3 regions of the Paenibacillus shenyangensis genome follow, and region 1 is predicted to be linked to each of the others. Evidence: riboswitches for the same ligand, from Rfam matches in the RefSeq annotation. Region 1 holds a riboswitch; each other region holds the start of a gene.

Region 1 (10,771 bases):
ATTACCCTGTTCCAGGATCGCAAACGAGTATCTACAGTATCTTTCCCGTTTGGAGCAGTTAATATGAATGTGCGCTTTGGCAATCATGTTAACGGCAAATGGGATGACAAATCTGTCTCCGAACTGGAGTCAATGGTACTGCAGGCAGCACGTGAACATCCATGGATCAGCAGCCATCCGGGACTGCCGCTTGTGGGTCTTGGCGGTACGATCCGTGCAGTCGGTAAAATGCATCAGCGCAAGCGCAAATATTCCATGGAGCAGATTCACCAGTATACTCTTCAGCCGGAAGATACCGACTATTATTACCAGCAGCTCCCTTCCCTGACCAATGAACAGCGCAAGCGTATCGCCGGTCTCAGCAAGACGCGGAGTGATATTATTGTACCGGGTACGATTATTCTGCATACCATGTTCCGCCATATGCAGTGCGATCATTATATTATCAGCGGTACCGGTTTGCGGGACGGATTATTTTTTGAATGGGATCGCGGCAAAGAGCATGCGGTACTCGACAATGTACTGGAATACGAGATTCATGCGGCGCTTTTCCAGGAGCCATTGCCCCGGCAGCGTCATCTGCGGCAGGTAGACGAGCTGTCTGTCCGTCTCTATGAAGCACTGGGCGAAGGCCAGAGCGATGCCTGGAACCGCAAGCTGCTGCGTACAGCCGCTCTGATGCATCAGGTTGGGATGAATGTGGGCTATCACGAATATGAAGAGCACACCCGTTATCTGCTGACGACGCGCGCAGTAGCTGGCCTGGATCACCGGGAAACGGTGCTGGTCGCTTTTATCGCCATCTTCGGCAGCAAAGGAAAAATCAAAAAAAGACGCATCTCTGTCGAATATGCGGATATTCTGCATCCCAAGGACGAAGAGCGTATCCGCCGTCTTGGAGCATTGCTGCAGCTCGCGGCAGCTATGGATACGAGCGAGACACAGCCGGTCGATCGAATGACCGCTGTACGCAAAGGAAGAGACTTCGAGCTGACCATACACTGTCGCACCGAAGCCTCTATGGAATTAAACGATATTAAAGTTGCTGTGAAGGATTTGGAGAAGGAGTGGGATGTGCGGGTCCGGTTAGTGGTACATACGGTTTCCACGAACTAACATCCCATGCTCTGAACTGGCTGCGAAGCGGCGGTTTGCCATTCTTGAACAGTTCATAATTGCCGCTGGGCAGGAGTATTCTGGCTTTGACGTTATCCTCGAGGATAAGGTTCAGAATATTCAGCATGGCGGCTTTTGTGTTTTTGTCGAACAGCGGACACATCAGCTCTACCCGGCGGGTCAGGTTACGGGTCATCCAGTCTGCACTGGACAGCCACACTTCCTGCTGGCCGCCATTTTCAAAAGCATAGACGCGGGAGTGCTCCAGGTAACGGTCGACAATGCTGCGTACCCGGATGCGTTCACTCAGGCCCGGTATACCCGGACGCAGGCAGCATACACCACGTATAATCAGATCAATCTCCACACCCGCCTGGGAAGCCGCATACAGCTCGTCAATCATACGCTGGTTGGACAGGGAGTTCATTTTGGCAATGATCCGTGCTTTTCTGCCGTTACGGGCATGATCAGCTTCACGCTGGATCAGCTCGATAAATTTGTTCATCATGGTATCGGGAGCGACAGCGACAGCCTGCCAGTCATGACTTTCCGTGTAGCCGGTAATATGGTTGAATACCTCGGAAGCATCTTCTCCGATCTGCTGATTCACAGTTAGCAGACCGACATCGGTATAACTTTTGGCTGTCGAGGCATTGTAGTTGCCGGTACCGATATGGATATACCGGCGCAGCATGCTGCCTTCGCGGCGTACGACGAGAATGACCTTGGCATGGGTTTTGAGACCGACCAGACCATAGACGACATGGCAGCCCGCTTTTTCCAGCATGCGCGCCCATACGATATTGCGTTCTTCATCAAAGCGTGCCTTCAGCTCCACGACGACCGTTACCTGCTTGCCGGATTCGGCAGCCTTGGCGAGCGAGTGGATCAGGGAAGACTTGCCGCTGACCCGATACAGCGTCATCTTGATCGCCATTACATCGGGATCTTCAGCAGACTGTTCAATAAAGTCACTGATCGCATCAAACGATTCATAGGGATGATACAGCAGCACATCGCGCTCTTTGAGCACGCTGAAATAATCGGTTTCACTGCCTTCCGGGAACTCGGGAGAGTACCGCGGAATCTCCGGCGGATAACGAAGGGAATCATGTCCCTGAATCGAATCGGAAAAGGAGAGCAGGAAGCCCAGATCCAGTGGTCCATCGATCTCGAATACCGCTTCGCTAATATCGAATTCCTCCATCAGCATCTGCATGGCATAGGGATGAATATCCTTCTGGATCTCCAGACGAACCGGTGCACCGCGTCTGCGTTTGCGCAGCTGGTTCTCAATCTCTTCCATCAGATCTTCTGCCTCTTCTTCGTTAATATCCAGATCGGCATTGCGCGTCAACCGGAAAGCATTTACTGCCACCGGTTCGTAGCCGCCGAACAGAGTATGCACATGATGGCAAATTAGATCCTCGATAATAACGTACTGCTGCTTTTTGCTGTTTTGACGATGCGGCAGTGCTACCATGCGTGGCAGATTCGAAGGAATCTGTACGATGGCAAAATAGTAGCTGTCGCCGTCTTCGGCATTTTCTTGCTTATCCCCTTTGCGTTCGAGCACGACCGATACATATACATTCAGTCCGTGCACGAGCGGGAACGGACGACTCTGGTCGACCGCCATCGGAGTAAGCACCGGGTAAATCACATCGTGATAGTAAGTATCCGCAGCTTTTTGCTGGGAAGCGCTAAGATCCGTATAGCGGTTAACAGTTATACCCTGTTTGCCCATTTGACGGATCAATTCGCGGTAGGTACGGTACTGCTGGGAGACCATCTTTTCAACTTTTTTGGTCAAGCGCTTGTACAGACCTGCGGGCGTATAGCCGGTAAAGTCTTTTTTGATGTATCCGGCCTTGATCTGGTTACGGATACCTGCTGCTCTGACACTCATGAACTCGTCCAGATTACGGGATACAATACCGAGAAACTTGATTCTCTCCAACAGGGGAGTCTCTGTATCCTGGGCCTCTTCAAGCACACGGGTGTTGAATTCGATCCAGCTTAAGTCACGGTTAATATAAGACGACTGGGATTGCTGATGTCCATGTTTGTTTTCCATAATGCCTCCGGTTAATCATTTACTTCCTGTTCTAACGTACTGGTACTACCAGTATAGTGCAGAACGTGTAGGAATATTGTCGAAATCTGCAAAAATACATCATATGTAGCCAGTATAGCCTTCTTTTGTTAACGCTGTGTAAAAAGAGGTATTAAGTTTCATTCCATAAATTAGGGCCATCGATTCTGCCGATGGATCTTTTCTGGGTGCGACCAAAATTAAAGCTGCGAATGCGCACTTCATAGCCCTCTTCTTCGAGCGGCATTGTCTTCTTGAGCTCGGCTACGGTTCGGGTTGGATAGCCAGGACGGCTCAGATCGATCAGCAGCAGATCATTATGCAGCTGGTTCAGGCATTCACCAAGAGTCATACTGTCAGCCTCCTTTGCACATGGAAAATGGTCGTCAGGCATCCAGCGGACGCACAGGCGTATTCTTTCTTTATTACCCTTATCTTTTCATTTTGAGTAAAATAGCCACAAAATGCAAAAAGACCCGATTCTGCTCTTCTCCTTGTAAAAGGAGACAGGCAGGATCGGGCGATATTTGGATGATATTGAGCGAGAGAGTTTACGCATCATTTGGATTTGACTGGCGGTTCGGGAACATCCGGTAAGTTGAGCAGATGTTTGACTGTAGTTGTCGAAGTCACGTTCATTCGTGGCAGATACATCGGATCGTCACCCGGATGCACATAACCAGGACGTACCGTAAAGGCCATGCGATATCCGTTCATTTTCAGGTCATAGACCATTTTGGGATCGTATTCTCCATAAGGATAAGCAAAATAAGGCGTATTGATACCGGTTTTGGCTTTCATAATATCAATATCATGGGTGAAGCGTGTACTGTCCTTGCCGGCAGCATAGTACTCGGCACACTGTACTAGACGCTTGTAATGCAGATTGTATGTGTGACTGTGGTATTCGAATACATCGCGTGTTGCTTTCATTTCCTTGCGGGAAATCGTTGTTTTGGCTGTAGGTACGAATTTCTGTTTGTGATCCTTGAGCTTGGTGCCCACGATAAAGATCGAAGCATGGAATCCGTACTTTTTGAGTACCGGATAAGCATACACGACATTGTTCTGGTAACCATCATCAAAGGTAAGTACGACTGTCTTCTCGGGCAACTGAATCTCGCCATTGACATAGCGTTCCAGTTCCTTGAGCGTAGCGGTATGATAACCCTCATCATGCAGATATTTGATACCTTCTTCAAAGGCTTCGAGATTGATCCGCGCATTATTCGGTTCGACATTATACTTTTCCGGTACGACATAGTGATACATCAGCACCGGGATATGGCTGGCTTTGCCGGGAGGGGCGTTGTGGGTGACTTCCGAAGCGGAAGCAATATTGGCAGCTCCTTCGGGAACTTCGCCGTTCAGTGTCTCAAACAGATCATCGGTCATATCATAGGTGGCCCTGCATGTCTCATAGGAGAAAGCGGAAGCATGTGGATACTTCAGGCTCAGCACATAGAAGGTCACGACGAAGGCGATAGTAATATAGAGTAGAATGATGAATAAATTACGGATACGTCGGATTCGCATTTCGCAGGCTCCTTTTCTGTCGACTGAGTGGGCAGAATAAACTTCCCATATATAACATCGGACAAGAAGCCGTGAAATTTTATGCTACTGTCGAATCATGTAGAATGTCCTATATAACGAAAAAGCACGCCTCCACAAAACGTGAAGACGTGCTGGTTCAAGCGTTAATCATACTGTAGGGTGGATCATGATTCAGAACATGGTGTTATCATTGGGGGACTTTTCAGGGACGGGCTGGCTCAGTGTCCACATTTCGGCAATCTGGCCGTTCTCAACGCGGAAAATATGCACGACGGCATTACCACGATCATCGGCACTGTTTTGCATCTGGCTGTACACCAGAACCAGATCGCCTTCTGCAATCACATTCGTTACTATGGCAGTACTATCAGCGTGAGCGCGGAACTCGGTCAGATAATGACTGGTGAGTGCGTCACGACCATTTGCAATACCGGAACCATGCTGAATGACATTGTCACTGACTGCTTCTTTGGCAGCATCGGCATTATGGCTATTGAAGAATGCATCATAGAAGTTTTTGACGAAATTGGCATTCGCAGCCACTGTAGCACGTGGAGTATCAGCTACCACTGCTTCAGTGGAAGCAGCAGGCAGAAGATCAGCCGATTTCTCGGAGCCGCTCAGATTCGCTGCCGTCACACTCCAATGCTCGGCGATCTTGTTATCCGCGATGCGGTACATATCGACCATGGGAGCAGACGAAGCCTGGGTAGCTGTATCAGCAGAGCTGCCCGCCGGAGCAGCAGGCTCGGTAAAGACAGCAACCAGATCTCCCTGGCCGAGCATGCCGCGTACATTTACTTTGTAGTCGGCATTTTTCTGGAATAATGCTGCGTAGTATGCTGCGAATCCTTCGCGGCCGTTGGCTGCAGCCGGATGATGTTCTACATAACCTTCGGCCAGATATTGTTCTGCCTGATCCAGCTTGTGGCTGTTCAGGACATCATTATACAATCCAGTCACCAGCTTTTTGTTATTGGTGATTTTGGTTTCTTCGGCAGATGCATTTGCAGAGCTGTCCGGTTGGGCAGGCTCGGCTGTACCCGGAGTCGTACCACCAGAATTTTCGGTACTTGGGGTTGTTGATGGAGCCGGAGCATTGGACGTATTATTGCCCGAACAGGCGGATAGTACACCTAATAACATAAGACTTGAGAGTAGTACACTGGTTTTTTTCATAATAAAACTCCTTTGGTTATTCGTTAGGGATTCGGTTCATGGTGTTATCTTGATAGGTAGCAGGCTGCTTTGCTTATATTAACCAAATGATTAGCCAGCGAACGCATCGTTCACCAAAATATAGAAGCTATCGAGAGTTCATGACTGCCATTAATAACGAACAGAGGCTATTTTCGAACCGGTTGAAAAGGACTGATTCTATTATAAAAGACGTAAAGCGTAATTACGAAGTTGCGGAATATCCGTTATGTATTCATGCTGTTACTATGATTCACGGTTTAACTGATCGTTTCAGTGAAAGATATTCTTTATTTTCTATATCGAGGTTCCATATATATTCCAACAAAAAAACGGCTTTTATTGTATGACCCAATAAAAGCCGTTTTTGAAATGAATGCATATTGTTAGAAGTGGAAGGAATGATCCCGATAGAATCGAATGCATATCCGGAGCATTCCTAGCGGCGCATAAAGATAAACTTCTGTCCCAGAATTCCGATTATACAGAAAATCAGGCTGACCCACGGCGAGATAACCAGTACAGGCATCACATTGCGCAGATAGGTGCCGACGACAATGATCGCTATCATAATGACCAGATAGGATACGACCGAGCGGCCATTGATCTGCATCCGCGGACGGTCCAGATCGCTCTTCTCTGCAGGCTGATCGGCAACGCGGCGTACCAGTTCAACCAGCACAACCGCACCTGCAGCAACAAGGATCAAGGTGGAGAGACTGATCTCGCCTACAACGCCGGAGCCGCTGATATTGATTTTGAAAAACCCCATCAGTGCCTGTAGCAGGAACACCCATGTAAGCGCGACCCAGACAATCATCAGATAATACATAGGTTTGCTCATCTGCCGGGCCTCCGGCAGGTTCTCGATAAGCTGGTTTGCATAGCTGTCCGATTCTTTGCCGAACAGCTGATGTGCCGTTTTGCCTCTTTGCTGGGCTTCAAGCAGATGCTGTCCCATTTCCAGCAGCAGTTCTTCACCGGATTCGCGGCGGATGCGTGCATCCCGCACATGTACAATTACATCATCATAGTAGCTCAGGTTATCCTGTTTAAGCTGATCACGAATCGAATTAATGTCCTTTACCAAATGACGTACAGTACTCATAATCGTTCCTCCAATCGTAATAAATTGTAACTGAATATATTCCTATTTATACCGGCTTCGTATAGTACCGGAGATCGGTCTGGAATCTATTATTCTGCCACACTTTTGCTCCATTGACAATTGAATTACCGGGATGCTAATATATTGTTAATTTAATCCTTATTAAACTTATCGGAATTATTTAAATTGAGATATTCACCTTATAAAAATAGGAGTTTGCTGATTATATACACAGCTATCGTAGGGGGGAATCAGTATGGAAAGGAATATCATTATTCGTCATCAGGAACTGGAGCTAACAGCCAGTATTCACTATCCGTCGCAGGATCGCCATGCCGATGGACAGGGAAAAGGCAAAGATCGCACACCACTGATCGTCATTTGCCATGGATTTGTTGGCAGCCGGATTGGCGTGGATCGTCTGTTTGTTAACAGTGCACGTGAACTCGCGGCTGAAGGGTATATGGTCGTTCGTTTTGATTATGCGGGCTGTGGGGAGAGCAGTGGTCTGTATGGCCAACAGGGACTGGATTCCATGGTGGCTCAGACACGCAGTGTACTGGATTATGTGATGAACTGCAGCGATATCGATCCAACGCGGGTGACACTGATCGGGCACAGTCTCGGCGGCGCGGTCGCGATCCTGACGGCGGTGCGCGATCACCGGGTCAAGCATCTGGTTCTCTGGTCGGCGGTCGGGCATCCTTTTAATGATATTGTTAAAATTGTAGGTCGTGAGACGTATGATCAGGCTGTCATCGAAGGAGAAGCGGATTATCTGGGTTACTGCTTTAAGCCGGTCTACTTTGAGTCACTGGGGAATTACCAGCCATTTATCGAAGCGCGGCAGTTTAGCGGGGATGTGCTGGTGATCCATGGCACCGGCGATGATGTGATTCCGGTGGATTATGCTTTTTTGTATCAGCAGGAATTCTGGAGTCGGCAGGAAGGTCGCTGTGACAAGCAGATTATTTTCCAGGCGAATCATACGTATTCGTCAGGACCGCATCGCCGCGAGCTGCTTCGTTATACCCGGGAATGGCTGGCCGGACGCGAAGCCGCACAGACACAGTGGCAGCACTGGATGATCTGAATGATTGGGTTCCTGAATAGATCCGTGTGATCATGCTGCGGACGGCTACTTCATGGATTTGACAGTCAAGGGATATCCTTATAAGATCGTAACTATAAGAGGACAGTGGATACAGCTGTAGCGTTATCGCCGACAGATGATTCTCTGTTGCTCATCATATTGTTTGGAATTCACTAGGGGAGCCGCAGAGGCTGAGACGGATCATCATCCGGACCCTTGGAACCTGATCTGGGTTATACCAGCGGAGGGAAGTGGACGCGGATATTCACTCATGCCCCATGGGGCACTATACGCCTGAATGAATGACACGACCCATTGATCTCCTGCTGGAGGTGAATGGGTCTTTTTTGTATATGTATTTTGCAGTTCAAAACTAAAGGAGGAAAAAGAGATGTCATTTTTGCAAAAGGTACGTCAACAGAATCCGCTTGTGCACAATATTACCAATGTGGTGGTGACCAATTTTACGGCAAATGGTCTGCTGGCACTGGGTGCATCGCCGTTTATGGCGTATGCCCATGAAGAGGTGGCTGATGTAGCAGCGATGGCGGGAGCTGTCATGCTGAATATGGGTACGCTGGATGAATATACACTGCAGTCGATTATGCTGGCTGGACAATCGGCCAACCGGGCGGGAGTACCTGTTGTATTTGATCCGGTAGGGGCCGGAGCGACTGCCTATCGTACAAAGGCTGCCCGGCAGGTGACCGAACAGATGCAGGTCGATATTTTGCGCAGCAATATTGCAGAGCTGGCTCATGTTGCCGGAGCAGAGTGGAATATTCGGGGCGTGGATGCTGGAGCAGGCGAAGGGGATCGGGTGAAGCTGGCGCAGCAATCTGCCCGGCAATTGGGAACGCTGGTCGTGGTAACCGGCCAGCAAGATATCGTGACCGATGGACAGACGACCTTGATCATAAGTAATGGGCATGAACTGCTGACACGCGTCACCGGTGCAGGCTGCTTGCTCAGCTCGGTGGTAGCAGCATTTGCGGCAGTGAGTGGAGGCAGGGAATACTGGTTACCTGCTGCAGCCGAAGCATTGGCCTTTTACGGAGCAGCAGCAGAGATTGCGGCTAAACTTACTGCGGGACAGGGAACAGGCAGCTTCCAGGTGGAACTGATCAACCAACTTTCCCTGCTAACCCCGGAAGAGCTGCAGAAGCTGGCACGAATCGAACGTTTGTAAGAATCGATCCCATGCATAAACAGTCATACCGTGCATTCCATATTTCGATCTATATATCCCTATCCAAAGGAGAGAGCAGCGATGAATATTCATCAGGCATTAACGATTGCAGGTTCGGACAGTGGGGGCGGTGCAGGCATACAGGCGGATCTAAAAACATTTCAGGAACTGGGTGTGTACGGCATGTCCGTGATCACAGCGGTAACCGCGCAGAATACGGCGGGCGTACAGGGCGTATATCCTGTCGAGATGGAAGGCGTAATCCAGCAGCTGAATTCGATCGGAGAGGATCTTGCACCGGATGCAGTCAAGACAGGCATGCTGTTCAGTGCAGATATTATCCGCGAAGTAGCACAGGCTGTACGCCGGCATGGCTGGCGACAGCTCGTAATTGACCCGGTCATGGTAGCCAAAGGAGGATCGGTACTGCTTCAGCAGCAGGCTGTACGAGCACTGATCGATGAGCTGCTGCCACTGGCAGCGATTATTACGCCGAATGTGCCGGAAGCTGAATTGTTGACCGGTATGACTATCCATACACTGGCTGAACGCGAAGAGGCTGCTAGGCAGCTGGTCCAGATGGGCGCACGCTATGCAGTCGTCAAAGGAGGACATGATCTGTCCACCAATCAGGCCGTGGATGTGCTGTACGATGGAGAGCAGTTCCATTATACAGAGAGTCCCCGTATCGACACGCCGCATACACACGGGACGGGATGCACCTATTCGGCAGCAATTACCGCCGAGCTGGCACGCGGCAGTGATATGCTGTCTGCAGTACGCACCGCCAAAGCATTTGTCCAGGCTGCAATAGCAGACGGACTGGGGATCGGCTCGGTACATGGGCCGACCAATCATTTTGCCTATCGGCGCAAAGGAGCTGTATTATGAAGCCTTCCGGAGAACATACCGAACCGAATGCCGGGCAGTCGGCAGAATATACCGTACAATCAGAGGAGCAGAATCGTATCCCTGCGCATGGCACCGAAGCGCGCAGCAGCTGGATTCGCGGAAGGCTGCCGGTATATCTGGTGATGGGTAGCATCAACTGTACCCGTTCACCGGAACAGGTGCTCACAGAAGCAATTGCGGGAGGAACGACTCTTTTTCAATATCGGGAAAAAGAGAACGGGGCACTGACTGGCAGCGATTCCCTGGAACTGGCTCGGAGGCTGCAAAGGATATGCAGAGCGCACGGCGTTCCTTTTATAGTCAATGACGATCTGGAGCTGGCACTGCTGCTGGATGCGGATGGCGTGCATATTGGTCAGGATGATGCGCCTGCTGTACTGATCTGGCAGCAGCTGGGGCCGGACAAGATTGTTGGCGTGTCTGCCCATTCCCTGGCCGAAGCACAGCAGGCGATTGCAGATGGAGCAGATTATCTGGGTATCGGACCTGTCTATCCAACCCGTT
Region 2 (10,771 bases), on a different contig from region 1:
CTGTATCTGTGCCACCGGATTGCGGAGTATCCACCGAATCTGTTCCAGGCCGTCGTGGATATGGTGAGCGAGGATCAGCCTGACTTTGTACAGCAGTATGTGGCAGAAGGAATCACTACTTCGCCCCAATAAATTAAAAAGCAGGCTGTTTCCCCGTAAGGGACAGCCTGCTTTTTGATGTGAAGAATAGGGTGCTGGATGTCAGCGATCCAGTACCGAATTATTTCAATTTCAGCAGTTTGACCAGCTTGTCATGAATCGCTGTGTTCTGGTAGTTGCCGGTAAATTCTTCGGCACCCGGACCCATTGCAGTCAGCGCTACATCTACAGCGCTGTGTCCTCCTGTTGTCCAGTCCACATAGAACTGATCCTTGGAGTTTGCGATTGTGAACGGTCCATCTTCTTTGGATTCGCCGTCACCGGACTCATCATCCGCATCGACTTCCTCGATAACCATACCGCCTGTCTCGTGGTCAGCTGTTACGAGTACGAGGGTATCAGGGTGCTTTTTGGCATAGTCTTTGGCAACTTTGACAGCTTTATCGAGCTGTTGGCCGGCTTTGATTGTCAGAGCAGCATCGTTGTCATGTGCCATCTCGTCCGTTCCTTCTTCTTCTACCATCAGGAAGAAGCCTTTATTGTTTTTGGACAGTACGTCCAGCGCTTTGGTAGTCATGTCCGGAAGGGAGACAGTTGGGTTATATTTGTTACCCAGTTCGTTGTGTGCCTGGAACATTTCTTCGTTGGCGAACAGACCCAGCAGCTTGCCGCTTTTGGATGCTTTCATCTCGGCTGTATCGGTTACGTAGTCATAACCCAGCTTTTTAGCGCGGTCTACCAGATTGCCCTGAGTACCTTTGCTGCCTTCTGATGGATCTTCGGCAGGAGCATCCGGATGAGCACCAGCCGTTCCTTTTGGATACCAGAAGTCTTCGCCGCCACCGAGCAGAACATCAATTTTGCTGTTCTCGATATACTGTTTGGCGATATCGCTCTGTGCAGAGCGGTTCTCCACATGCGAACCAAAAGCTGCACCGGTTGCGTCCGTTACCTGGCTGGTCGTGACCACGCCTGTGGACATACCGGCTTTTTTGGCAAGTTCCATGACAGTGGTAACCGGCTTTTTCTTGGCATCCATGCCGATCGCACCGTTATAGGTTTTAACACCGGTTGCAATAGCCGTTGCCGCTGCTGCAGAGTCGGTAACCAGACTGTCGCTGGAACTGGTGCGTACGAGACCGGATACCGGCATTTTATCCATTTCCAGTGTGCCATTCTTGCCAACTGTCGCATAACGGATTGCATTACGACTTGCTTCACCCATGCCATCACCGATAAACAGGATCACATTTTTGGGAGCCGTTACTTTTTTGGTGGTTGCAGCTGCATCGGCTGTTGTCAAACCGCCGGAAAATAAAGGCACGCTTAATACAGCGGCAGCGCCCAGGGACAGAGCCGCTTTTTTCATGGAAAAATTATTCAAGATTGTCACTCTCCTAATATGTATTCATATGATAGATTGATCATATATCCGATTTGTCATATTAAAATCCTTATTTTGTAAACGCAATATAAAATTGCATATTCCGGCTTCGGCAGGAGGGAATACGCCATAAGTCCAAGGTGGAATCAGGGGTGCTGTGCAAGAGTGTTATACCGGATTGTGATAACAAGCATAATAAGATGCCTTGTATAGAAAAGAGAAACAGAAAACACGTATCTCTTTTGCATAAGGAAAGGAGAGAAAGAAAAATGCAGTATACACAGATAGAAAACCCCGAAAACATCACTGTAATCAGTGACATTTCCGGATGTCTGAGTCATTCATATGGAGAGCTATAAGGAATAGCAATTACTGATTCTCTGTATAGGAGCTGCTTATTCTCTCTCTATATATTGCATCTTCCTACGTATCGCAGGCTTGGTATGGTAAGTTTCTCTAACTATAAATTCGGCTACCGCCTGCCTTGAATTCCTGTGATTTCTCCTGCATTGCTTGTTCCACCTGTACATCGCCGTATTGATCGCGGATATCCTGGGTAATCTTCATGCTGCAGAACTTGGGACCGCACATGGAGCAGAAATGAGCGCTTTTGGCACCTTCGGCAGGCAGTGTCTCGTCATGGTAGCTCATCGCGCGTTCCGGATCGAGGGAGAGGTGGAATTGATCCCGCCAACGGAATTCAAAGCGTGCTCTCGACAGGGCATCATCTCGCTTGCGTGCCTGCGGATGTCCTTTGGCGAGATCGGCAGCATGGGCAGCTATTTTGTAGGCAATTACGCCTTCCTTGACGTCTTCGCGGTTGGGCAGGCCGAGATGTTCCTTGGGCGTGACATAGCAGAGCATGGCCGTTCCATACCAGCCAATCATCGCAGCGCCAATCGCCGAAGTAATATGGTCGTAGCCGGGGGCAATATCCGTCGTCAGCGGTCCCAGGGTATAAAAAGGGGCCTCGTCGCATACTTCCAGCTGGCGGTCCATATTTTCCTTGATCAGATGGATCGGTACATGACCTGGTCCCTCGATCATGACCTGCACGTCATGCTTCCACGCAATATGGGTCAGTTCGCCAAGTGTATCGAGCTCCGCGAACTGGGCTTCATCATTGGCATCGGCGATAGAGCCCGGACGCAGTCCGTCACCGAGGGAAAAGGTGATATCATAACGCTTCATAATCTCGCAAATTTCTTCAAAATGCGTATACAGAAAATTCTCCCGATGATGGGCCAGACACCATGCAGCCATAATCGAACCACCGCGGCTGACGATGCCGGTCACCCGATTGGCTGTCAGCGGAATATAGCGCAGCAGCACACCGGCATGAATAGTAAAGTAGTCTACACCCTGCTCGGCCTGCTCGATCAGCGTATCGCGAAATACTTCCCAGCTCAGATCTTCCGCGCGGCCGTTTACCTTCTCCAGTGCCTGATAAATGGGTACGGTGCCAACAGGTACCGGCGAATTGCGAATGATCCATTCACGGGTCGTATGAATATTTTTGCCGGTGGACAGATCCATGATCGTGTCTGCGCCCCAGCGGATCGCCCAGGTCATCTTCTCCACTTCTTCCTCGATCGATGAAGCGACAGCGGAGTTGCCGATATTGGCATTGATTTTCACATGAAAATGCCGCCCGATAATCATCGGCTCACTCTCGGGATGATTGATATTGGCAGGAATAACAGCTCGCCCGGCTGCCACTTCGGCGCGGACAAATTCAGGTTCCATGCCTTCACGCAGGGCGATAAATTCCATCTCGGGAGTAATGATGCCGCGACGTGCATAATGCAGTTGGGTGACATTGCCCCCAGGGACAGCTGCAGCCGGCTGGTGATGAGCCTGCGGGAATAATTCGGCACCCTGACGTGCTTCGCGCTCGCTGCTCTGGAATCCATTATCCTGCGGCAGTACATGACGCCCTTCATATCGTAGCGTATCCCTGCGCTCCTCGATCCAGTTCTGCCGAAGCGGAGCCAGACCCTGACGGATATTCACTTCACGCCGGGTATCGGTATAAGGACCGCTGGAATCATAAATATGCAGCGGCGCATTGGGAACGATCTCTCCGCGGATCTCGCTATCGGATAAAGCAATCTCGCGTACGGGTACCTGAATGTCTGACCGTGAACCCTCAAGATATACTTTGCGGCTGCCGGGTAGTGGTGTCTGGTAAATAGCCATATAAATAAAAAACCTCCTCGCGAATGTAGATATCCGCTAGGAGACACACTAATACAGGGATGAAAGCATCAAGGTAGAGGAGAAGACTGGGGTGAAGTGATAATCTGCAGTACAGAAAGAAGGCGAATCATAGACGGATAATGACCAAGCCTGTGAATCGGCAGAGCCTGAAGAGAAAGGCTGACTATATGCGCTCGCTCCCTGGCATATACAATAGAACCTATAAGCGGTTCTGTATCCAATCGATCCAGTATGCAGCGAGTAGGCTCATCTGATGCCTCATATGCATGCGCAGCTCATAGTCTGTTCACAGTCTATTGCTATGTGCCTGTTATCTATCTGTTAATTTATGTACGTGTGCAGACCGGCGATTCCTCTGTCAGACTTCCTGCCGGAGGGCAGCACAAAGCCGCCTCCGGGCAGGAAGCGGCAGAAACGGTATCGTCGTATCAACGAAGTCTCAACCACTTTCCTACGCTGGCATGACCCAGATCAGGTTCAAAGGGACCAAAGCAGATGCTTTATCTCAGCCCGTACAGGCGCCCCTAGTGGATACAGTTAACACTATAAGTTGATCTGGATGTAATTGTCAACTTTTGTTATTTTGAGGAAAAGTTCGTATATATGATTGTGTGCAGGAGGATAAACAGATAAATTCCTGATTATTTCGGTCTATAGACGTAGATGATCTAAGCTTAAAGTGGGATGAATATGCATAAATTTAAATATATAATCCGTGTATACATAGTTTGTGCAATTCAATGGATCTGGAGGAGATGTGTTTATGTCCGTACTGCCTGGGCGAAAATATATTATTATGACATTGATTATTAACGGATTGATTCCATGGCTGATCTATATTTTGCTCAAACCGCATATGAGCAGCCTGACAGCATTATCGATTGCGACAGTGGTACCTTTGCTGGACAATCTGATTCATCTGTATCGGCATCGGAATCTGGATGTATTCGGAGGCATTATGCTCTTTACCTTTGTCCTCTCGCTGGTTATGGTGCTGCTCGGAGGCAGCGAGAAGCTACTGTTGATGCGTGAGTCCTTTATTACAGCAGGGGTCGGAGCATTATTCCTGGGATCATTATTAATGCAAAGACCGCTGATCTACCATATGGTGAGCCGGTTTACACCTACTGTAAATGGGGAAGAGAACTGGAAGTATCCTTATTTCCGAAATGTGATGCGCAATATGACGCTGATGTGGGGAATCATTCTGGTACTGGAAGCAGTGACGAAAATAGTCATGATCGCCGAACTTAGTACAGCGACCGTTCTGGCATTTTCCAGTGTAGTATCGTATGGATTTATCGGTCTGGCTATTTTGCTTACGATTGTATACCGCCGTAGATCCTCGGCGAGAATGCAGCAGATCAAACATAATTTTTCCTGAAAAATAGAATAATCAGAATAGTTCTGCATATCAAACAAAGATCCGATGCCTATCGATTCAGGTATCGGATCTTTGTTTGGTGATATTGGCATATCGATCCCTATTCGAATCGTCTGCAGAGGATTAGCTGCCAAATATGCATGCGAGTATGCATACACAAGCCCGATACGCCATGCCGGGGAACGAAAGTATCAGATGAAGTGCAGCCTCAGCCCATTCATTGCGTGACCATGCAGTACTGGATGATTTTACCGGGGTATTCATTCCGTTTCCTCCCTGAAATAGTAGTGTGACATAAAAGGCGAAAAGTCTTTTCAAAATGCATACGTGGAAAATAATGGAACGTTGCTAAAATATAGAATAGAGAACACTAGAACTCTGGAAATGATCATAAAAGTGCTAGCTTAGTTCATCGCATTATATTGTGATTATATTCACAAAAGAAATATTCGTCTCATGATATGATGTATAAGTAAAGAAATACAATCAAAAACAGACGTAAACAAACCATTTTCCATCCTTGAGGAGGAAACGTTATGAGTACGCATATTGTGTATGTACCGAGTATAAATCTGATGGGTCAGGGTTGCTTGCAGGATGCCGGTGCATGTATTGAAGAGCTGGGATTCTCCAAAGCCTTGGTAGTTACCGATAAATTTCTCAGTCACAATGGAACACTGTGCAAAGTGTTGACCATTCTGGAGAATGCCGGCATGAGCTATAAAGTATACGATGACGTCAAACCCAATCCTACAATAGCCAACGTGTATGATGGAGTAAATGTATATAACGAGAATAAATGCGAGTTTATTATTTCGGTCGGCGGCGGCTCTCCCCAGGATGCGGCCAAAGGCATTGGTCTATATGTGACAAATGGTGGGGATTTGCGCAGCTATGAAGGAGTAGGCAAAACCAAAAACGCCTCTGTACCGATTGTGGCGATTAATACAACAGCAGGTACATCGAGTGAATATACAATTAACTATGTCATTACGAATGAAGAGCGCGGGGTCAAAATGGTCATGGTCGACAAAAACAGTCTGGTAACGATCTCGGTCAACGATCCCGAGCTGATGATCGACAAACCTGCAGCACTAACTGCTGCGACCGGCATGGATGCACTGACCCATGCGATCGAAGCGATAGTGACACCCGGAGCATTTACTGTGACAGATGCGACGGCACTGGCAGCAGTAGAGATCATTTTCAATTATCTGCCCCGGGCTGTCCGTAATGGTCATGATATCGAAGCCCGTGAGCAAATGACCTATGTGATGTTTTTGGCGGGACTTGCCTTTAACAATGCCGGTCTGGGTTATGTGCATGCGATGGCTCATCAGCTGGGAGGAATCTACGATCTGCCGCATGGTGTCTGCAATGCGATGCTGTTGCCGATTGTAGAGAGTGAGAACGCCAAGCATGACCCATCCAAATTCCGTGCGATTGCACGGGCTGCAGGCATTACGGTAGATGGCAAATCCGATCAGCAGTGTGCAGAAGAACTGATCGAAGCGATCCGTCTGCTGGCAGCAGAAGTTGGTATTCCGGCACGACTGCAGGAGCTGGGAGTCAATGAAGTGGATCTGGATCGGCTGGCAGACAATGCGATGAAGGATGCCTGTGCGCCTGGTAATCCATATCAACCGGAGCGTGAGGAAGTTATCCGTATGTTCCAGGAGATTCTGTAGATATCCTACACTTCTGAATTGAGGTATCATGCGGTGCTGGCAAGGCAATTTGATTATCCATAGTACGATATTTTCCTGAGAGGCCCGCTGATTGGTGGGTCTTTTTGCTATTCGTAAGGAAAAGAATACTGTAACTTGTCCAACTGTGTAACAGGAGAAGATGCAGAATAGAAGCATATAAGGGAATTCTTCACCTTGTATAATCATGCGCATGGAATATTCATATACAGTTCGATGCAAGAAGGATTATTATGCTGTCTATGCAATTTAGGGACGGCAGAAAAAGGTTGTGTCTGGTGAATGCTCTGCCGGGTATGTCATAATCGAATAAGCGATAAGCTGACTATTCTTGTCATGATCAAAGGAGACATTCCATGAGCCAACTGGACCCAACAATTCCATCGATTCCACCTACCCAGCCGATTACGGTAGAGAGTGTATATATTGCAGATACAAAAGGCAGCTTTGTTACGCGCGAAGTGCCGGAGATTGCGGTCGAACTGGCAGGAATCCCCGGTGATCGACATTATGGACTGCTGCGCCGCGCGGATGCCCGCCAGAAAATATACAAGCGCGGAACGATGATTGCAAATCGCCGTCAGATCAGTATCGTTTCCTACGAGGAATGTCTGGAGATTGCGCAGCACATGAAGCTGACGGAGATACGGCCGGAATGGCTCGGTGCCAATCTGATTATACGTGGACTGGAGCAGCTGACTCTGCTGCCTGCGGGAGCAAGGCTGTTATTTCCGGATGGAACCGGACTGATTTGTGAAGGGGAAAATGAACCCTGCCGCAAGCCTGCCAAAATGATAGAAAGTATCCTTGAACAGCCGGGAATTGCTTCCCGATTCATGCCTGCTGCCAAAAAGCGCCGCGGCATTGTCTGCTCGGTCGAGCGGGAAGGTATTATTCGTCAAGGGGATACGATACAGATCATCACTGCCCATCTATGATACGTATCTATCATCCCTATCGCGGTATGGCAAAACAGGCTGAATCAATCAGCCGGACAGGAGCATGCCCATGAGCACTGAATTCAATCTGCCCGCCATTCAGCGATGGTGCGGCAAAACATCCTACAACAAAGGAATGGCTTATTACCGTTCAGGAAAAGTATCTTTTACGCGTTACGATGATCATCGTAGGCAATATGAAGCGAATATACAGATTCGAACCAATCAGCAGGAACAGGTCCATCTGCATTTTGATGAAGCAGGCAAGGCCCATGCGCATTGTACCTGCCCCTCGCTGGCTTCCTATACATCTTACTGCCAGCATGTGGCAGCTGTAATGATTCATGTCTACGAGTCGGGAGAGCTGGGATTACCGCCGCTTTTGGATACGACAGCTTCTATTTCAGCCGTGCACAACGTTGAGTCTGCCCAGCAGCCAGTTACAGCTACCGATGAAGATACAGATAACCAGCTGGCTGCAGAATTACTCAGTCTGTTCACGAGTCCTATCCGACGACCTGGCGGACGAAGAACCTACTTTGAGACCCGTACTGCACTGCATGTGGAATGGATCTGCCGACCGGTGGCCTACGGTAATGGACAATACCGGCTCGGTCTGGAAATGAAAGCAGGACTGAAACGTCCTTATATTGTGCAGCATATTCAGGAATTTCTGGAATGTGTACGCAGCCGCAGAAGCTATGTGTTCTCGGCCAAATTTATGTATGACCCGGAGCTGCACAGCTTCAGCCGGGAAGATGATGAAGTGATCCGGCAGCTGCTGCTTATTCAGCGGGACGAACAGCCGGAGCTGCCAGCTGATCAATGGGCTGGGAAAGGTACAGGTCATAGTCGACCGATACCAAGTGCGGCAGGTCAGCCCAATCAGCGGATGTTGATAATCCCGGTATCTCATTGGCCCCAGCTGCTGCAGGCTATTATCCAGGCACCCATAGTCCGGCTGGCGTATCAGGAGCAGACTTTTGAAGGTATCGTCCATCGTCCGGGACCGCTGCCGTTGTACTTTGAACTGGATCTGCTGGATGACCAGGAAAAAGGGGACGAACAGAGTCCACTTCACGAGGCTTCCGTCCGAAGCCGTACAGCAGATACGATGTACCAACTGCGTGTAGACGGTATTCAGCAGATGATCGTGCTGGAATCCTATGGGATGGTCATTTATAACGGTGAATTTATCTCGCTCCAAGAAGAAGACTGCCGCCGGTTAAGCGGACTGCAGCAGCTGATGGCAGCTTCGGCTCATCAGCAGCACCGGCTCATCATTCCGCCGGATCAGCTGGAACCGTTGGTACAGCAGGTTATTCCCGGACTCACCCGACTGGGAAATGTCCAGATGACTCGCCGGGTATCGGAGATTGTCGTGCAGACTCCCCTGCAGGCGAGACTGTATCTGGATCACGTCCGGGATCGGTTGCTGGCAGGTCTGGAATTTCAATATGGGGATGTCATTATTAATCCGCTGAATCCTACACCTGCACAAGAGGACGAACGCATCCTGCTACGTGACGGTGAAAAAGAAGAAGAAATCCTGAGGCTGATAGACGAGGCTTCTTTTGCAGCTACCGAAGGTGGCTATTTTCTGAACGATGAGGAAGCGGAGTATGAATTTCTGTATCATATCGTTCCCCGGTTGGAAAAGCTGGTTAAGATCTATGCCACTTCTGTAGTCAAATCGAGAATCCAGGACCCTCTCGCTGCGCCGCGCATTACGGTACATACCGATTCCCGGCATGACTGGCTGGAATTCAAATTCGAACTGGATGGTATTCCGGAATCGGCTATTGTGCAGGTTCTGAAATCGCTGCAGGAACAGCGTCGATATTATCGTCTGCCGAGCGGAACCTTTTTGCCTCTGGAGGATGAGCAGTTCCGGCAGGCGGCTGATTTTATCCGCCGTACGGGTATGGCACTGCCTACGGATGAACAGGCACTGGAAGACGGGGTATTGTTCCGTATACCGGTTATTCATGGGCTGGAAGCACTCGATGCGGCGGATCAGAATGAAGTGGTTCGGTTTGACCGTTCGGTAAGAAGACTGCTGGAAAGTATCCGTAATCCCGATCTGTATGATGCCCCTGTGCCCTCATCACTGGCGCCGATTCTGCGGGATTATCAGCAGTATGGCTATCAATGGCTCAGAACACTGGCCCATTACGGATTTGGTGGTATTCTGGCAGATGATATGGGACTTGGCAAGACGCTGCAAAGTATTACCTTTATCGCTTCGGTATTGTCGGAGATCCGCAGCAGCGGCGAGCCGGCGATTATCGTAGCCCCTGCTTCATTGACCTACAATTGGCAGTATGAGTTCCGCCGCTTCACACCCGATATTCGTACAACCATTATCGATGGCAGCCGAATACAGCGTCAGCGGCAATGGCAGGAGATTCATCGCTCGGACAGTAATGGACTGGGCACGGATGTTATTATCACGTCCTATCCACTGCTGCGCCGGGATGTGGAATATGCCCGTCAGGGTTCATTTCATACCATGATTCTGGATGAGGCGCAGTCCTTCAAAAATGCACTTACGCAGACAGCGCGAGCCGTCAAGCAGATTCAGGCGCGCCATCGATTCGCTCTGACCGGTACACCGATTGAGAATTCAATCTATGAGCTGTGGTCGATCATGCATGTCATTATGCCTGGACTGCTCGGTACACGCAAGGAGTTTGCCGATCTGGAAGCACGTACGATTGCCAAAAGAATACGTCCATTTGTACTAAGACGCATGAAATCGGACGTATTAAAAGAACTGCCGGACAAGCTGGAGACGACTCATGTATCGGAACTTCTGCCCGAGCAGAAAAAAATATATGCCGCTTATTTGGCCCAGCTGCAGCAGGATGCACTGGAGCATCTATACGAGAAGAATTTTGCCGAATACCAGATTCGCATTCTGGCTGGACTCACTCGTCTGCGCCAGATTTGCTGTCATCCGGGATTGTTCGTACAGGATTATGAAGGTGGCTCTGCCAAGCTGGAACAGCTGCTGGAGATTGTGAATGATTACCGGGAT
Region 3 (10,771 bases), on a different contig from region 1:
TATGACGGGAACCATCCATGAATTCGGACCGGGTCAGGGATTGATTGGACGTGCAGCCGTGGAACAGAAAACACAGCTGCTGACAGCAAATGAAGATTATCCGATCCGTATCCAGACCGGGTTGGGTCATATTGTGCCCCGGCAGATTGTGGTTACTCCGATTGTTTTTGAAGGACGTACGATAGCAGTACTGGAGCTTGGAGCGGCGATTGAATTCGCTCCACGTTACTGTCAGCTGATCGAGCAGATCTGTGTAGGCTTCGGAGCGATTATCAGCAATATCGAGAAGCGGATGCAGGTGGATGAACTGCTGCGCAATACCCGGATCCTGAATCAGGAGCTGCAGGCGCAGCAAGAAGAACTGCAGACCCAGCAGGAGGAACTGCAGGTCCAACAGGAAGAATTGCAGGCGACCAATGAACAGCTGCGGGAACGTACGAATTTTGCGGAGACTAAAGCGCATGAACTGGAAACTACTCGTCAGGAACTGGAATTGTACGCCGAACAGCTTAAGCTCAGCTCCAGCTACAAAACGGAATTTCTCGCGAATATGTCTCATGAACTGCGTACACCGATGAATAGTATTCTGATTCTGTCCCAGCTGGTGGCCGAGAGCACTCCACGGGATCACGAAGACGAAATGCCGGGATATGGTCATATTATTCACCGATCGGCTCAGGATCTGCTGGCATTGATCGATGATATTCTGGACCTGTCCAAGGTGGAGGCAGGCATGGTAGAGGTGCAGCGGGAGCTGATCTCCATCCATGATATTCCGGAAGTAATGGGCTACAACTTTAACAAGCTGGCCGAGCAGAAGAATCTGCAATTCTGGACGGAAGTGGATAACGATGCACCGCCAACCTTTTACACCGATGGCAAAAGACTGCAGCAGATTCTCAAAAATCTGCTTTCCAATGCGTTCAAGTTTACGAGTGAGGGCAAGATCAAATTGCGGATTGCTCCGGCAGAGAAAGTTCCGCTGCCTGCAGGTTACAGCCTGCCGGAAAAGGCAGATCATATGCTCGCCATCTCGGTAAAAGATACCGGGATCGGTATTGCGCCGGACAAGCAGCAGGTGGTTTTTGAAGCGTTCCGTCAAGCAGAAGGCGCGCGAACCGATCGGGACTATGGCGGGACCGGACTGGGATTATCGATCTGCCGCGAATTCTCAAGGCTGCTGGGCGGTTTTATTACGGTCGAGAGTGAGGTAGGCCGCGGAAGTACATTTACCCTGTACATTCCTTCACTGCCGGAAGACTTTGCACCGGACAGCCCGGAGACTGCTTTATCGGTTCCTGCCGGTCTGCCGGAAGAACTGGACATGCTCAAAGGCAAAAAAATCCTGGTGGTGGATGATGATTTCCGTAATATCTTTGCACTAGAAGGTGCTCTCAAATCCAAAGGCATGAACGTAATAAGTGCCTATAACGGCAAAGAAGCCCTGGAAATGCTGGAGCAGGGTCAGCCGGATCTGGTCCTGATGGATATTATGATGCCTGTAATGGATGGATATGTGACGATGGAGAATATCCGCCGACAGTCACAGTGGGCAGAATTGCCGATTATTGCACTAACTGCCAAAGCGATGAAGGATGATCGTCAGCGCTGTCTTCAAGCCGGAGCATCCGATTATCTCAGCAAACCGCTGCAGATGGAGCAGTTGTTCTCTATGCTGCTCGTATGGCTGAGTCCTGCAGCATCTGTCAAAAGTGATGATTACAAAGCCTGATATCGTTTTATTCAGCTATTTGTAGTGATCAATAGGTATACTCATTCTTATCAGCACATGATACAGGTCAAATAATAAATAAAGGATTTGCGAGTACAGGTTGTCGTCAACTGTACCGCAAGATTCGGTACACTCTAATGATTTGATCTCATGACTGCTGATACAATAATAAAAGCCTGATCTGGCTGAAGAAGGATAACCTTCTCACCGATCAGGCTTTTTGTTATTGTAAGTTTTCTCCTATATGGATGCGCAATCCACCTCACCCGTTAAGTTGATAAAAATTGCGGGTGTTGGCATACAGAATCTGACGGGCTTCGTACTCGCTCAGCCCTTGAATCACAGCCCATTCTCGGCAGACATCTGCGGTCATACGAGGATGAGTGGACTGTCCGGTAAATGGACCTTCAAAAGGCCATGGCCCATCTGTCTCCGCCATAACCAACTCACGGGGATACACAGCAGCAAGCTCACGGATTTCCGACTCATAGACAATATCCGGCGTGAACGAAATGTGGTATCCTTGGCGCGCCATCCGCTCGACAGTTACTGCGGAACCCTTGAACCAGTGGAAATGTGCCCGCCGGATTCGATAATCCTCCAGCAATTGGCATACCGTATCTGCATCTTCGTAGACAGCATGGAGTATAACCGGCTTGTCATGCTTGGCGGCAAGCTGCAAATACTGTTCCAGCAGCTGAATATATCCGGCTTCATCCAGTTTCTCTCCACGTTCAGCCAGCTCCTGTCGCAGATAGTAAGGCAGTCCGATCTCGCCTACAGCTACCAACTGGTTCATCCGTACTTCTATCCACTCGAGCAGCTCGCTGGTCTGCTGCCGGGAAGGAAGAGGCTGCTCGGGATGATAGCCATAAGCAGGGTGTACCAGACCGGGATATTGCCGGGACAGCTGCTCGATCCGCTGGCAGGAATCTTTATTCATCGAGACCGCGATCACCGATTCGACCTGATGATCCGGCAGACTTTGCATCATCTGACGAATAGCATCATCTTCATATTGATCCAGATGAATATGGCTGTCGATAGACGGGATAGAGGGTGATTCTTCCTGTAGTTTGGATACCGAAGCAGCAGAGACAGACGACGCTGAAGAATGCAGGGAATAGGGTTCGCTCATCATCCGTTCAGCTCCGCTCGCAGCGCTTCGGTCAGCTGTCTGCGCAGCGCGATGAATTCCGGCGTATCCACCAGCTCTTCACGCCGCGGTCTTGGAAAAGGAACAGGGACCTTTTGGATAACATGAGCCGGTCGGCTGGATAATACATAGATCGTATCGGACAGCAGCAGTGCTTCTTCGATATGATGCGTAATAAAAACGACCGATCGCCGGTTCTCTTCCCAGATGCGCAGCAGCCAGGCCTGCATCTCGCTACGGGTAAAAGCATCCAGTGCACTGAACGGCTCGTCCAGACAAAGCAGTGATTGCGGTCCGAGCAGTGCTCGCAAAAAGGCGACCCGCTGCTGCATACCGCCGGACAGAGTGCGTGGATAGGCACGAGCGAATCCGCCCAATCCTACCTTGTCCAGCCAGTTTCGGGCAAGAGCCAACGATTCCTGACGCGGCATACCGGCAGTCTCGCGGGCGAGGATTACATTCTTTTCGATCGTGCGCCAGGGTAGCAGAGCAGGCTGCTGTGGCATATAACCGGCTTTGCCCTGCAGTCCGTTAATCCGCTGATTCTGCAGTATAATATCCCCCTGATCCGGCAGCATCACTCCGCCGATCATCTGCAGCAAGGTACTTTTCCCTGAACCGGAAGGACCGATCACGGATACAAATTCACCTTCATGTACGGTTAACGATATATTTTCCATGACCTGCAGCAGCTGCTTGCCCTGGGCAAAAGATTTACTGATACCGCGTAGTTCCAGGAATGGACGGGGATTCCCGTTTGGCTGGAGAGGAGTAGAAGAGGCATCTACCTCTGGTTCAACCAGGATAGATGCGGCAGGATGAATAGGATCAGACACGGTCGATTCCTCCTTTGGGATGGGCAGTACTGTCATTCTGCCAGCGTATACACCATTTCTCCAGCAGCACAATCAACGAGAACATGATCAGGCTAAAAGCAATCACAATCATAATCGCGACAAACATACGGTCGGTACGAAAAGCGGACTGCTGAAGCAGCATATAATAACCAAGCCCTTCACTGCTGCTGATCCACTCGGCGATAATGGCACCCATAATGCTGTAGGTGGCGGCAATTTTGAGTCCCGAGAAGACAGCAGGCAGACTGTAAGGCAGCTCCAGCTTCCAGAAAATCTGTCCACGCGTGGCTCCGATCATCTGCATATAATTCATCATCACCCGGTCAGTGCCGGCGAGTCCGCCTAGTGCTGCCACCGTGATCGGGAAAAAGCAGACCAGTACGATTACAATCAGTTTGGACAGCAGCCCAAAACCGAACCAGATAATCAGCAGCGGTCCGAGTGCGATCAGCGGTATATTTTGACTCAGAATCAGCAGTGGATACAGGGCCCGGCGCAGAAAAGGAATATAGTGCAGCACACCGGCCACGATCAGCCCGGTCGCCGCTCCAATGCCAAATCCGGATAGCGTCAATTTCAGGGTCGCCCACGTATGTCCGAGCAGACTGGTGTAACTTTTCTCTGCTTCCTGGGCGATACGCGCAGGACTTGGCAAAATCCAGTCTTCAATCTGGAAAAGGGAAGTGGCGAGCTGCCACAGGACCAGCAACAAAACGACCGCCCCAAAGGGCGGCCATATGCCTTTCCACCATGCTCTGATGGACATTAGCGGTATTTCTCCGTTAGTCCGTCCATGCTGATGCCGGATGGATTATGCGCGATTTTGATCTGGGAAATGATACTCGGGCTGCCCTTTTCCACCAGCGCCTCGTGCATCTTCTGTACAACTTCCAATAGCTGCGGAAGCTCGCCTTCCAGCGTCGTTTCCAGTGGATGTACTTCATATTTCAGTCCGGAAGCCTGGATCACCTCGATAGCGGCATCCACGTAATCATAGGAATTTTCATTGTTGGGTGTTTTGGGAATAACCTGAATGCTCAGTAGAGTGGTAGCCATAGTGATAACCTCCTGATAGATGTATTAGGTGGAAAATAGGATCTGTTGTGCGCAATAAATACAGGTACGAATCATAAAGACGAGCAGTGAACTGTCGATCATTCATCGGTTACGCCGGGAATAACTCGGAAGCTTACTTGGTCCCGGCAGCCGGCAGATAATCGTTGGTAAATGCTTTGGAATCGTCCAGTTTGGCATCCAGCAGACCCTGCTCATACATCCAGTCGGCATAGCCTGACCAGATTTCCGGTTTTTGCATTCCCCACTGCTTGGCATCGTCCTGATATTTGGGAGACAGCCACTTCTGGCTTGCTTTGACCAGTTCGGGATCGAGATCCGGTACAGCCTTGATCAGAATATCAGCGGCTTTGTCCGGGTTGGCGATGGCATATTCATATCCTTTGGCTGTTGCCGACATAAAGGCCTTCACCAGCTCCGGGTCCTGCTGGATCTGTTTTTCGTTAGTTACAATAACAGGCGTATAGTAGTCCAGATTCGGCGAATAATCTTTTACATACATCATGTTCAGCGGTTCCCCGCGCAGCTCGGCTTCGACCCCGGTCCATCCGTAGAAGATCCAGGCAAAATCAATGCCTTTCTTGACCGCTGTAAAAAAGTCCGCATCTCCGATATTCACACTTTTGACCTTACTGACATCACCGCCGTCGGTTGTCATGATTGATTTCATCACGGCTTCCTCGACCGGTGAGCCCCAGGCTCCGTAAGACTTGCCTTCCATATCCTTGGGCGTCTTGATATTACGGTCTACCGGTGAAGCAAAGCCCGAGCTGTTATGCTGAATCACGGCGGCTAGCGAGACGAGTGGTACACCCTGCACACGGGCCTGGGTAACACTTTCCTGATAGCTGATACCAAACGGAACTTTCCCGGAAGCCACCATTGTATCGGCGCCGCCCTGTCCCGGTGTAATAATCTCTACATTTAACCCGGCATCCTTGTAGTAACCCATTTGCTGGGCTACATACAAACCGGTATGGTTCGTGTTCGGTGTCCAGTCCAGTACAACCTGTACATCCTTGAGGGCGCTACTGCTTGCTCCTTCGGCTCCCTGGCTGTTATTGGCCGGACTGCTGCTTCCTTTGCCTCCGCATCCTGCAGTGATGAGCAGCAGGCATACCGCCAGCAGCGGCAGAAGCTTGTTCCAGTGTCTATTCATTTCTCTACCCCTTCTTCCTCTGTATATAAAAAAGCGCCCCGGATCGGGACGACATAGGTGCATATCGTATGAGAACACATACAATGCTTGATTCGCTTCCTACGCTGGCATTATCCAGATCAGGTATTAAGGGTCTGTATTGATGGAATACACTCTCAGCCGGCTAGCCCAGCTCCCCCAGATCGTATGCGCTTTTTCTAGGTGTAATTATAGACGAGAGCCTGCCTGCTGTCCAGCAAGTGAGGCATCCGGGGAGCAGGCAGGAATACGGGGAAGGTTCAGTTTGCTGCTGACCGGGTAAGTATCCATACAGGCACTCAAAGTTAAGTACTATATAAAATTCAGCGCCCTGTTATCGGGTGTATTGAATAATCCAAGTCCATATTGCGGAAGGAGCTTGATCATGAGTCAAACATCAGTTGAACAATCTATCGTAAAAGCACTGGAAGAAAACCGTTTTTGTGCATTCGGCACAGTGGAGAATAATAAACCAAAGGTACGCTATATGGCGGTATATAATGAAGGTTTGAATATTCATCTGGCGACAGACCGCAAAACGCAAAAAGTGGATGAGCTCGAACAAAATCCTCATTGCTATCTGCTGCTCGGTTACGAAAAAGGCGGCAACAATGAAGTGATTGAGATTGAAGCAACCTGCGCGGTATCGACCAATGATGAGCTGAAGCAGCGTGTATGGAAAGATGAATTCAAAAACTGGTTCTCCGGACCGGATGATCCCGACTATGTAGTACTGGATATTACTCCACAAACAATTGAATATACCGACAAAGAAGGTCAAAAACAGACCTGGAATGCTTAATAGTCTTTCTGGTACGAATACGGCAACGATTCGTATAACAGGAAATTCAATATAGTGTAGTACGATCCGGTGACGAATTTTGTAAAATGCGCAGGCAAACTACAGAATTCGAAACCGGATTTTTTGTCATTTTTTGTTTCCAATAAAAGGATAAAATAGGGACCGTAGGAACTTGATCAAGAGCATGATTTTAGGGTATAAACAATGTATTACTACAAATTTTATCTATTTCAAATATAAGGTAATGGCGAGAAGTGAAAGGGGTAATCTACAGGAGGTGCTTTCCTTGGACCTGAAAAAGATCGAACAGCAGATTGAACAGGAACGCCGCATACTGAATCAGATGGCCGAAGAGCATGGGATTCGTGATCACCGGGTAATCGATCAATCCGAGCAGCTGGATCGAATTCTGGACTCTTATTTGCAGCATAAACACCGCAAAGGTGACCATACTGCAACAGGCTGGAGCTAATAAGGATATACAAAATCCTCTTTATCGGAACAAAGAGCAGTTAAACTGCAGCCAGACAAAGCTAGATTTGGATAAAAAACCGCAAAAATAACTGACGTATATATGTAATATATGCGTCTTTTTTGTAACTATTTTTACAAAAATTTAAAAATTGGATCAAATATCCCTTCAAATATGTCAGTCTATAGTATAAAATTCTCTCATGCAGCTATATACTTCGCTCTTTTATGCGTCTGCACTCCTATATTCATTTTGTAATATGTAACTAGTAGCGCAAATCCGTATACAGATTTCATACCAGCTTTACATATTTTTTATACATAGGTGAGTGTAAGCGTTTATATTGAATGAATCAGAGAACGTATACGTGCTGAATATACTCGGGAGGGGTTTTAATTTTGAAACTGGGGAAAAAGACACTCAAGAAAACAGTAGCGGCGATTGCAGCGCTGCAGCTGTTTGGCATCACGGCTGTACCGGTATTTGCAGCGGATACAACTGCTGCTGCAGGTGCAACTGTCAAGCTTCGCCTCATGGAAACGACGGATATTCACACCAATATTATGAACTATGATTACTATTCGGATAAACCGACAGATGAGTATGGTTATGACAAGACAGCGACACTGATCCGGGCAGCTCGCGCAGAAGCTCCCAACAGCGTACTGGTGGATAACGGTGATCTGATTCAGGGTACACCGCTGGCTGACTATGTCGCCAAAGTGAAACCGCTTAAAGAAGGCGAAGTTCACCCGGTATACAAAGCTATGAACCAATTTGGCTACGATGTCGGTAACTTTGGGAACCATGAGTTCAACTATGGTCTCGATTTCCTGAAGACTGCGATCGAAGGAGCCAATTTCCCTTATATTAATGCCAACATCTATGTAGATGATGGTACAGGCAAAGGCGAGAAAAACTACTTTACTCCTTACAAGATCCTCGACAAGGAAGTAACCGATGAGCAGGGCGCCAAGCATACGATCAAAGTGGGCGTAATCGGCTTCGTACCGCCGCAAATCATGCAGTGGGATAGTGCCAACCTGGCAGGTAAAGTAGTAGCCAAGGATATTATTGAAACCGCCAAAAAATTCGTTCCGCAAATGAAAGCGGAGGGAGCAGATATCATTATCGCTGTTCCGCACTCCGGCTTTGAAGATATTCCGCAAACCGAACTGATGGAGAATTCCGTACTGTATCTGAGCCAGGTGCCGGATATTGATGCGATCATGTTCGGTCATGCGCACAAAGTATTCCCGAGTGCAGACTTTGCAGGCAAAACAGGCGTTGATCTGGAAAAAGGTACGATCAATGGTGTACCTTCTGTAGAGCCTGGATTCTGGGGCGATCATCTCGGAATCATTGATCTGCAGCTGACCCAAAAAGGCGAGGATTGGGAAGTGACCGACTCCAAAGTCGAAGCACGTCCCATCTATGATGCCAAAGCCAAAAAAGCACTGGTAGAAGCCGATCAGAGCGTTGTGGACGCTGTCTACCATGAGCACGAAGAGACACTGGAATATGTACGTGGCCCAGTAGGCAAGACGACTTCCCGTATTACCAGCTACTTTGCACTGGTACAGGATGATCCATCGATTCAGATCGTAACGAATGCACAGAAATGGTATCTGGAACAGAAGCTGCAGGGAACTGATTATGAGAAACTGCCTATTCTGTCTGCAGGTGCCCCATTCAAAGCAGGTGGACGCTCCGGCCCAAACTATTACACCGATATTGCAGCCGGCACGATTGCTATCAAAAACGTATCTGACCTGTATGTGTATCCAAATACTGTCTATGCGGTCAAAGTAAATGGCGCAGAAGTGAAAAACTGGCTGGAATGGTCCGCAGGACAATTCAACCAGATCGATCCATCCAAATCCGGCGATCAGCCGCTGATCAATATGGATTTCCCGACGTATAACTTTGACGTGATCGATGGTGTAACGTATCAGATCGACGTGACTCAGCCGCAGAAATACGATGCCAAAGGCACCGTGGTTAATGAATCTGCCAACCGTATCGTTAATTTGCAGTACAACGGCAAGCCGATCGATCCAAAGCAGGAATTTATCGTAGCGACCAATAACTACCGTGCTTCCTCATCCAAGCTGGCAAACCCGGACGGCAAACGTATCGTTCTGGCTTCCCCGGATGAGAACCGTCAGGTCATTATCGATTATATCCGCGAGAACGGTACAATCAACCCGACAGCGGACAATAACTGGTCTCTGGCGCCTGTCAAAGGCAGTGCCAAAGTAACCTTTACCTCTTCACCAAAAGCACAGGATGCGCTGAAAGCAGCACCAGCTCTGGCTGCAGGCAGCACGAGTGAGCCGATTGCCTATGCAGGTGAAGGTACAGATGGATTTGCCAACTATACGATTGACCTGTCGAAAACAGCAGCACCTGCAGCAGGTACCAAGCCAGCGGCGCCTGCCACGGACAAACCGGCAAAACCAGTGAAACCAGCCAAACCAACAACGACCAAACCAGCACCAGCCAAACCAATTGCTCCTGCCAAGCCAGCGAAGCCGGTTAAGCCAGCTCCGGTAGCAGATGGAGATACGTACACGATCCAAAAAGGCGATAACCTTTATCGCATTAGTATCAAATACGGTGTGACTTGGCAGGAACTTGCCAAATACAACAAAATCACGGATCCTACTCGTCTGCAGGTAGGCGATGTATTGGAGATTCCAGCCAGCTAATCTTGTGAATACAGATTAATGACGATGACTCCATCAACCAAAAGACTGCCGGAATATTTCCGGCAGTCTTTTTTATCTATACGTATGTATTAAATATGATCGTTGTATCGGATAGACACGTTATGATAAAGATTTGCCATGTAATCATCCGAATTATTTAATTATTTTTATATAAGTCTAATATCCTGTTACAAAAGTACTAATATTGGGTATATAAACATTTTGTATCATTCTAACGCACTATGCCGCTTGTTTAAATCACCTATTTTCTCCAATACAAAAATATCTTATCAAAACAGGTAAACTTCTCGGAAAGAGTAAAGAAATAGTATTACGATCCGGATTCTGCCAACCGATATATATAGGGATTAAAAACGTGAACACCCGCATATTGTATTTTAGTAACAGGGAGGACCACCATGAATTGTAGCGGATGCAGTTTTATTCAACCGATTGAAGATCAAGGTACGGTGTCTTTGCGCCCGCTTTCTCCTTCTCTTGAGCAGTTAATCAGACAGCAGGCATATGACATTTATATAGTAGAAGATATTGGTTCCATCTCATACTACTCCCGTGAGCAGATGCTGGATATTCTGCACTGGGTCAGAGAACTTCCGAGTGAGCAGGGCGATGATTTGTCGATCGGGATTCTGGGAGTCGATAATATTGGCGGTGAACCGTCATGGTTCCCTTTGTCGACGCTGATCACGCGCCTGCAGCATCATGATATCGTCGAGATTATCCGGCAAAAGCAGTTTACCAGCCATATGCAGCCGATTGTGGATAAGCA

The links. Region 1 has a riboswitch for thiamine pyrophosphate ahead of thiM (hydroxyethylthiazole kinase). Riboswitches for the same ligand answer to the same signal wherever they lie in the genome.
Region 2: it holds a riboswitch for thiamine pyrophosphate, as region 1 does, so the genes downstream of both, thiC (phosphomethylpyrimidine synthase ThiC) here and thiM (hydroxyethylthiazole kinase) in region 1, are expected to answer to the same signal.
Region 3: it holds a riboswitch for thiamine pyrophosphate, as region 1 does, so the genes downstream of both, H065_RS0115780 (ABC transporter substrate-binding protein) here and thiM (hydroxyethylthiazole kinase) in region 1, are expected to answer to the same signal.

Annotation. Positions count from the first base shown of each region.
Region 1 is NZ_AOIG01000023.1:43,176-53,946, reverse strand. Features, by position in the region: gene H065_RS0118405 (Ppx/GppA family phosphatase) at 1-1,116, shown strand, start outside; gene ppk1 (polyphosphate kinase 1) at 1,037-3,193, opposite strand; gene H065_RS0118395 (hypothetical protein) at 3,345-3,563, opposite strand; gene H065_RS0118390 (polysaccharide deacetylase family protein) at 3,770-4,747, opposite strand; gene H065_RS27145 (nuclear transport factor 2 family protein) at 4,940-5,947, opposite strand; gene H065_RS26335 (DUF1129 family protein) at 6,405-7,073, opposite strand; gene H065_RS0118375 (alpha/beta hydrolase) at 7,330-8,166, shown strand; TPP riboswitch at 8,332-8,433, shown strand; gene thiM (hydroxyethylthiazole kinase) at 8,558-9,355, shown strand; gene thiD (bifunctional hydroxymethylpyrimidine kinase/phosphomethylpyrimidine kinase) at 9,437-10,246, shown strand; gene thiE (thiamine phosphate synthase) at 10,243-10,771, shown strand, end outside.
Region 2 is NZ_AOIG01000018.1:17,243-28,013, forward strand. Features, by position in the region: gene H065_RS0115160 (proline dehydrogenase family protein) at 1-132, shown strand, start outside; gene H065_RS0115165 (alkaline phosphatase) at 221-1,483, opposite strand; gene thiC (phosphomethylpyrimidine synthase ThiC) at 1,940-3,682, opposite strand; gene H065_RS28275 (hypothetical protein) at 3,935-4,168, shown strand; TPP riboswitch at 4,135-4,239, opposite strand; gene H065_RS0115175 (VC0807 family protein) at 4,467-5,087, shown strand; gene H065_RS27925 (hypothetical protein) at 5,211-5,351, opposite strand; gene H065_RS0115180 (iron-containing alcohol dehydrogenase) at 5,624-6,775, shown strand; gene H065_RS0115185 (MOSC domain-containing protein) at 7,150-7,731, shown strand; gene H065_RS0115190 (DEAD/DEAH box helicase) at 7,802-10,771, shown strand, end outside.
Region 3 is NZ_AOIG01000018.1:165,891-176,661, forward strand. Features, by position in the region: gene H065_RS26090 (response regulator) at 1-1,732, shown strand, start outside; gene H065_RS0115760 (TatD family hydrolase) at 1,995-2,873, opposite strand; gene H065_RS0115765 (ABC transporter ATP-binding protein) at 2,870-3,724, opposite strand; gene H065_RS0115770 (ABC transporter permease) at 3,717-4,511, opposite strand; gene H065_RS0115775 (MTH1187 family thiamine-binding protein) at 4,511-4,801, opposite strand; gene H065_RS0115780 (ABC transporter substrate-binding protein) at 4,935-5,978, opposite strand; TPP riboswitch at 6,057-6,167, opposite strand; gene H065_RS0115785 (pyridoxamine 5'-phosphate oxidase family protein) at 6,382-6,798, shown strand; gene H065_RS0115790 (aspartyl-phosphate phosphatase Spo0E family protein) at 7,085-7,270, shown strand; gene H065_RS0115795 (bifunctional 2',3'-cyclic-nucleotide 2'-phosphodiesterase/3'-nucleotidase) at 7,669-9,981, shown strand; gene H065_RS0115800 (EAL domain-containing protein) at 10,401-10,771, shown strand, end outside.